Regions from separate parts of the Yinghuangia aomiensis genome, predicted to be linked through region 2. Evidence: riboswitches for the same ligand, from Rfam matches in the RefSeq annotation. Region 2 holds a riboswitch; the other holds the start of a gene.
The links. Region 2 has a riboswitch for thiamine pyrophosphate ahead of thiO (glycine oxidase ThiO). Riboswitches for the same ligand answer to the same signal wherever they lie in the genome.
Positions count from the first base shown of each region.

Region 1: another riboswitch for thiamine pyrophosphate. It lies ahead of thiC (phosphomethylpyrimidine synthase ThiC); the one in region 2 lies ahead of thiO (glycine oxidase ThiO).

Region 1 covers NZ_BAABHS010000003.1:154,417-157,810, forward strand. The annotation lists gene ABEA93_RS05075 (thioredoxin family protein) at 1-408, shown strand, start outside; gene ABEA93_RS05080 (DUF4395 domain-containing protein) at 405-827, shown strand; gene ABEA93_RS05085 (hypothetical protein) at 832-1,032, opposite strand; TPP riboswitch at 1,133-1,244, shown strand; gene thiC (phosphomethylpyrimidine synthase ThiC) at 1,235-2,998, shown strand; gene ABEA93_RS05095 (hypothetical protein) at 3,066-3,394, opposite strand, start outside.
Region 2 covers NZ_BAABHS010000004.1:298,170-301,563, reverse strand. The annotation lists gene ABEA93_RS07625 (thiazole synthase) at 1-439, opposite strand, end outside; gene thiS (sulfur carrier protein ThiS) at 490-708, opposite strand; gene thiO (glycine oxidase ThiO) at 705-1,892, opposite strand; TPP riboswitch at 1,891-2,003, opposite strand; gene ABEA93_RS07610 (NAD(P)/FAD-dependent oxidoreductase) at 2,127-3,332, shown strand.

The DNA of each region.
Region 1 (3,394 bases), on a different contig from region 2:
GACGGAAGGATGCGCCCGGTGGCCGACTCCGCCGCGGCGGCGCCCGCGCCCGCCCTCACGCCCGACGAGATCGGCACCGCGCTCGGCGACCGCGCCACGTTCGTGCAGTTCTCCACCGCGTTCTGCGCCCCGTGCCGGACCACCCGGGCGCTGCTCGGCCAGGTCGCGGGCGAACTCGGCGGCGTCGTGCACGCCGAGATCGACGCCGAGCACCACCTGGATCTGGTGCGCCGCCTCGACGTCACCCGGACGCCGACCGTGCTCGTCCTCGACGCGCACGGCACGGTCGTCAAGCGCGCCACGGGCATCCCGCGCAGGCAGGACGCGCTGGCCGCGGTGGCGCTCGCCGCGGCGGGGGCGTCGGGGACCGGGGCGTCGGGGACCGAGGCGTCAGGGGTCGGGGCATGACCACGGGCCTCGACCCCCGCGGGCCGCGGTTCGCCGCCGCCGTGACCTCCGTCGTCCTCGCGGTCGTCGTGGTGACGGGGAGCGGATGGCTGCTGGCCGCGCAGGCGGCCGTGTTCGCCGTCGGGGCGTTCGCGGGTCCGGGCGCCGCGCCGTACGGCATGTTCTACCGCCGCGTCGTCGCGCCCCGACTGGCCCCGCCCGCCGAGCGCGAGGACCCGCGGCCGGTCCGGTTCGCGCAGTTCGTCGGACTGGCGTTCGCGGTCGTCGGCGCGGCGGCGTACCTGCTGGGCGCCCCGGTCGTCGGCATGGTCGCGGCCGCGGGCGCGCTGTTCGCGGCATACCTCAACGCGGCGTTCGGGCTGTGCCTCGGCTGCGAGATGTACCTGCGCTACCGCCGCGTGGTCCCGGCCCGCGGCTGACCGGTCAGCCGAACGCGGACTGCACGTACACCGTCCGCGGCGCCTGGTACTCCACGACGGTCACCAACTGCCCCACCTCGAACGTCTCGTCGGGCGTCACGGGATAGGCCAGGAACGCCTCGATGCCGCCCCGCACCCCGACCATGACCTCGCCCACCAGACCGGGACCGATCCGCCCCGTCACCTTCCCGCGCAAGCCGACCATGCGGCAATTGTGGACTGCCGCGGTGCCCCACGGCCGCCGGGATCCCCCTCGACCGGACGGGGCTGGCCGGAATGCCCGTTGTATGCCAGGGTGGTGGCCGACCGATACACGCGGGAGCTCGGGGCACCGGGCTGAGAGGGCGCTGACAGAGCCGCGCCGACCGCAGAACCTGACCGGGTAATGCCGGCGTAGGGAGATTTCGATGTCGACGCCCTCCAATGCGTCCACGCCTGCCCGCAACTCCGCCCCCGCCGGGGCCGGAACGGGCATCACCACCGGTGCGATCTCCGCGGCGCACCACAAGCAATACCTCACCGGATCACGCGACGACCTGCGGGTTCCGGTGCGGACCGTGCACCTGACCGACGACTCGACGGTGCGCTTGTACGACACGTCCGGCCCGTACACCGACCCCGCCTACGAGGTCGACGTCCGCCGCGGCCTGCCGCCGATCCGCGATCCCTGGATCGACGAACGCGGCGACACCGAGCGCTACGACGGCCGCATCGCGGCCCTCGGCGTGCTCCCCGGCGCCCCCGTCGTCCGCCCCCGCCGTGCCACCGGCGGCACGGCGGCCACCCAACTCGCCTACGCGCGCCGCGGCGTGGTCACCCCGGAGATGGAGTTCGCGGCGATCCGCGAAGGCCTGTCCCCGGAAACCGTGCGCGAAGCCCTCGCGGCGGGGCGCGCGGTGCTGCCCGCGAACATCAACCACCCGGAGATCGAGCCGATGCTCATCGGCAAGGACTTCCTGGTGAAGGTCAACGCCAACATCGGCAACTCGGCGGTGACTTCCTCGATCGAGGAGGAGACCGACAAGCTGGTGTGGGCGATCCGCTGGGGCGCCGACACGGTGATGGACCTGTCGACCGGCGATGACATCCACACCACGCGCGAGTGGATCGTGCGCAACTCGCCCGTCCCGATCGGCACGGTGCCGCTGTACCAGGCGCTGGAGAAGGTGAACGGCAAGCCTGAGGCCCTGACATGGGAGCTGTACCGGGACACCGTGGTCGAACAGGCCGAGCAGGGCGTCGACTACATGACCGTGCATGCGGGCGTGCTGCTGCGGTACGTGCCGCTGACCGCGCGCCGCAAGACCGGCATCGTCTCGCGCGGCGGATCGATCATGGCGGCGTGGTGCCTGGCGCACCACGAGGAGAACTTCCTCTACGCGAACTTCCGCGAACTCACCGAGATCCTGCGGGCGTACGACATCACCTACTCGCTCGGCGACGGCCTCCGCCCGGGCAGCACCCACGACGCCAACGACGAGGCGCAGTTCGCCGAACTCACCACGCTCGGCGAACTCGGGCGCATCGCCCGCGAGATGGACGTCCAGGTGATGATCGAGGGCCCCGGCCACGTGCCGATGCACAAGATCAAGGAGAACGTCGACCTCCAGCAGGAGATCTGCGACGAGGCGCCGTTCTACACCCTCGGCCCGCTCACCACCGACATCGCGCCCGGCTACGACCACATCACCTCGGCGATCGGCGCCGCGATGATCGGCATGTGGGGCACGGCGATGCTCTGCTATGTGACTCCCAAGGAGCACCTGGGGCTTCCGGACCGCGACGACGTCAAAGCGGGCGTGATCGCCTACAAGATCGCCGCCCACGCCGCGGATTTGGCCAAGGGCCACCCCACCGCCCACGAATGGGACGACGCCCTGTCCGACGCCCGTTTCGAGTTCCGCTGGCAAGACCAGTTCGACTTGGCCCTCGACCCGGATACCGCCCGCGCCTTCCACGACGAAACGCTCCCGGCGGCCCCGGCGAAGACCGCGCATTTCTGTTCGATGTGCGGTCCGAAGTTCTGCTCGATGCGCATTTCTTCGGACATCCGTGCGTACGCTGCGGCGCGCGGAGTGGACGAGGAATCCGCACGCACTGACGGCATGCGTGAGAAGTCCGCGGAATTCGCCGCGCAAGGCGGCAGGGTGTATCTGCCGCTCGCCGACTGAGCGGCCGAGCGGCGTTCGGTGACCCGGGCCCGGGCGTTCCCCCGTCGGGACGTCCGGGCCCGGGCGGTCAGCCGACCACGCCGTCGCGGCCGAGGGCCGCCGCGGCGAGGCGGGTGGTCATGAACGGCAGGATGCCGCGGTGCAGCAGGGCGCGGTGCCAGGCGTCGCGGGCCCGGCGGACGTCCTGGTCGGGGGCCGGGGTGCGCTGGTTGCGGCCCGCGGAGAAGAGCATGGCGAAGCCCGCGACGACGGCGGTGGTGAGGGCGATGGCCAGGGAAGCCAAGCCGACCAGGCGGAGCGGGGCGACCCCGTCGTCGTGGCGGGTGGTCAGGGCGATGGCGTAGTAGGCGCCGAGGAAGACCGCGGCGGAGATCGTCGCGACGATGATGGTCACCC
Region 2 (3,394 bases):
GGCGGCGGGCGACGACCGGGTCGTCGTTCGTGTAGGCGAGGACGACGAAGCCGTCGTCGACGAGCCGTTCGGCGGCGTCCACGAGTTCCACGGTGTCCGGCAGCAGGGTCCGCTCGTCGGCGACGACCTCCACTTTCACCCAGTCGGTCTCCAGCGCTTCGCGCGCGAGGCGGGCGGTCAGCACGGCTTCGCCGGCGGTGTAGCAGCCGGCGGTGTTCGGCAGGGGCCGGATGCCGAGCTTGCGCAGCAGGTCGAGGACGGAGCCGGTGGTGCGCGGGTTGAGCCGGCGCATCGCGACCGTGGTCATCTCGGTGCCGGACGCGACCAGCGCGGCTTCCAGGATGTCCAGGCTCGGCGCGCCGCCGGTGCCGGTGATCAGCCGGGAGGAGAAGACCTCGCCGCCGAGCTGGAGCTTGTCGTCCGCGGTCGCGTGCGTCATTGCCGTCCTCCTTGGCGTGTGGGGGTGGGGTGTTCGGGGTGGTCGGGGGGTCAGCCGCCCTGGACGGCGGTGAGGACCTCGACGCGGTCGCCGGCGTCGAGCAGCGTGGACGCCCATTTGCTGCGCGGCACGACGTCCTCGTTGACCGCGACGGCGACGCCCTTGGTGGCCGAGGTCATGGTCGCGATGAGCGCGGCGACGGTGGTGCCGGCGGCGAGCGGGCGGGGTTCGCCGTTGACGGAGATCGTGTGGGCGGGCTCGACGGTCATGCGTAGGACAGCTCCTTGCCGGTGGTGGCGGTGAAGCGCGCGGGCCCCCAGGGGCGGACGACGTCGGGGACGGTGCCGTCGGCGAGGAGTTCGGCGACGGCGTCGGCGGTGACGGGGGTCAGCAGGATGCCGTGCCGGTAGTGGCCGGTGGCGGCGATCAGGCCGTCGAGGCCGGTGCGGCCGATCAGCGGCGCGTTGTCCGGGGTGCCGGGGCGCAGGCCCGCGTGCGTTTCCACGAGCGGGAGTTCGGTGACGCCGGGGACGAGTTCGCGGGCGTCGCGGAGGAGTTCGTAGACGCCGCCGGCGGTGACCTCGGTGTCGTAGCCGAGGTCGTTCTCGGTGGCGCCGATCACGAGTTCGCCGTCGGCGCGCGGCACCAGGTACATGCTGCCGCCCTTGACGACGCCGCGGACGTTGTGGCTGAGGAACGGCCGGTAGGCGTCCGGGACGTGCAGGCGCAGGATCTCGCCCTTGACCGGGCGGATGGGCGGCAGCAGGCCGGGCGGCAGGCCTTCGACGGCGTTGGACCAGCAGCCGGCCGCGAGGACGACCTGGCCGGCGGACACGTCGGTGCCGTCGTCGAGGCGGGCGCCGGTCGCGCGGTCGCCGGCGGTGAGGAGAGCGGTGGCGCGGGCGGGCCGCAGGGTGACGCCGGGTTCGCGTTCGCAGGCGGCGAGGAGCGCGGCGACGAGGCGGCGGTTGTCGATCTGGTGGTCGCCTTCGACGTGCAGGCCGCCCGCGACGGCGGGGGAGAGCATCGGTTCGAAGCGGCGGCATTCGCGGCTGGTCAGCCAGGTGGAGGCGAGGCCGAGGCGGGACTGGAACGCGTGGAGGTCCTTGAGGACGGCACGGTCGTCGGCGTCGAGGGCGACGGCGAGGGTGCCGCAGGCGCGGTAGCCGGAGGGGAGTCCGGAGGCCTCCTCGAGTTCGGCGGCGAAGGCGGGGTACCGGGCCGCGGAGTCCATGTTGAGGCGGAGCAGGGACTCTTCGCCGTACTGGAGTTCGGAGACCGGGGTGAGCATGCCCGCGGCGGCGTGCGAGGCGCCGCGGCCGGGCTGCGGGTCGGCGAGGACGACGGTGAGGCCGCGGCGGGCGGCGCGCCAGGCGATCGAGAGGCCGATGACGCCGGCGCCGACGACGAGGACATCGGGGGAGGCCGAGGGGCTCGGGCTCGCAGAAGCCATGGCTGGTGGACACACTCCCTTGCGCCGGCATGACCCGGATCAGGTTCGGACGGTCGGGGGCTCGCAGCCCCCCTCTCAGCCCGGTCCCACCGGGCTCCCGTGAGGACTCAACCCTACCTCCGGCCGGAATCGTCGGATTGTCGGACTGGGTGCGGAGGTCCCGGTACGTGATCCTTGCCTCAATCAAACTCTTCGTCGTCGGCCGTACACGTGTCGACCCCTAAGGTTCCCCGCATGGAGAACGTGCTTGTCGTGGGTGCCGGCATGGCCGGCCTGCAGACTGTCGTGGGGTTGCGCGAACAGGGCTACACCGGCCGGATCACCCTGCTCGGGGCCGAGCCGCACAAGCCGTACGACCGCCCGCCCCTGTCCAAGGAGGTCCTCGGCGGCAAGACCGACGACTCCACCTTCGAAGCGGACTGGGACGCCCTGGGCGTCGAGCTGCTCCTGGGCCGCGCCGCCACCGGGCTCCGCCCGGCCGACCGCGAGGTCGACACCGACGCGGGCCCGCTCGCCTACGACCGGCTCGTGATCGCGACCGGTTCGCAGGTCGTCAACCTGCCCGGCGCGGCCGACGTCGACGGCGTCCACACCCTGCGCACCCTCGACGACGCGCGCCGCCTCCGCGCCGCCCTCACCCCCGGCGCGCACGTGGTGGTCGTCGGCGCGGGCTGGATCGGCGCCGAAGTCGCCACCTCCGCGGCCGCGCTCGGCTGCCGCACCACCGTCGTCGAAGCGCTGCACGCGCCGCTCGCGGGTGCCTTCCCCGACGACATCGGCACGCGCTTCGTCCCGTGGTACGCCGAGGCCGGCGTCGAACTCCTCCTCAACGCCCGCGTCGACCGCCTCGAACCCGGCGCGGTCCACCTCGCCGACGGCACCCGGCTCCCCGCCGACGCCGTCGTGGTCGGCATCGGCGTCCGCCCCGACACCGGGTGGCTCGCCGGCTCCGGCCTGGACCTCGACCCGCGCGGCGCCGTCGTCGTCGACGACCACCTGCGCACGTCGCACCCCGACGTCTACGCGGTCGGCGACTGCGTCGTCTTCCCGTCCGCCCGCTACGGCGCCCGCCTGCGCGTCGAGCACTGGGACAACGCCCTGCACGGGCCCCGCACCGTCGCCGCGAACCTGGCCGGCGGCGACGCGGCGTACGACCCGGTGCCGTACTTCTGGTCCGACCAGTTCGGCCGCATGATCCAGTACGTCGGCCACCACGGCCCCGACGACGAACTCGTGGTCCGCGGCCCCGGCGAGGACGGCAAGTGGAGCGCCGGCTGGTTCGCCGGCGACACCCTCGTCGCACTGATCACCGTCGCCCGGCCGCGCGACCTGGCCCAGGGCCGCAAGCTCGTGCAGACCGGCGCCGCGGTCGACAAGGCCAAGTTCGCCGACATCGGCACCGCGCTCAAGGACGTCCAGCGGGCCGACGGCACGGCCTGAGCCGCCGCGACGCGCGGGGATCTCGTCGGAAAGCACGGGATTCCCGTACGTCGCAGGGCCCT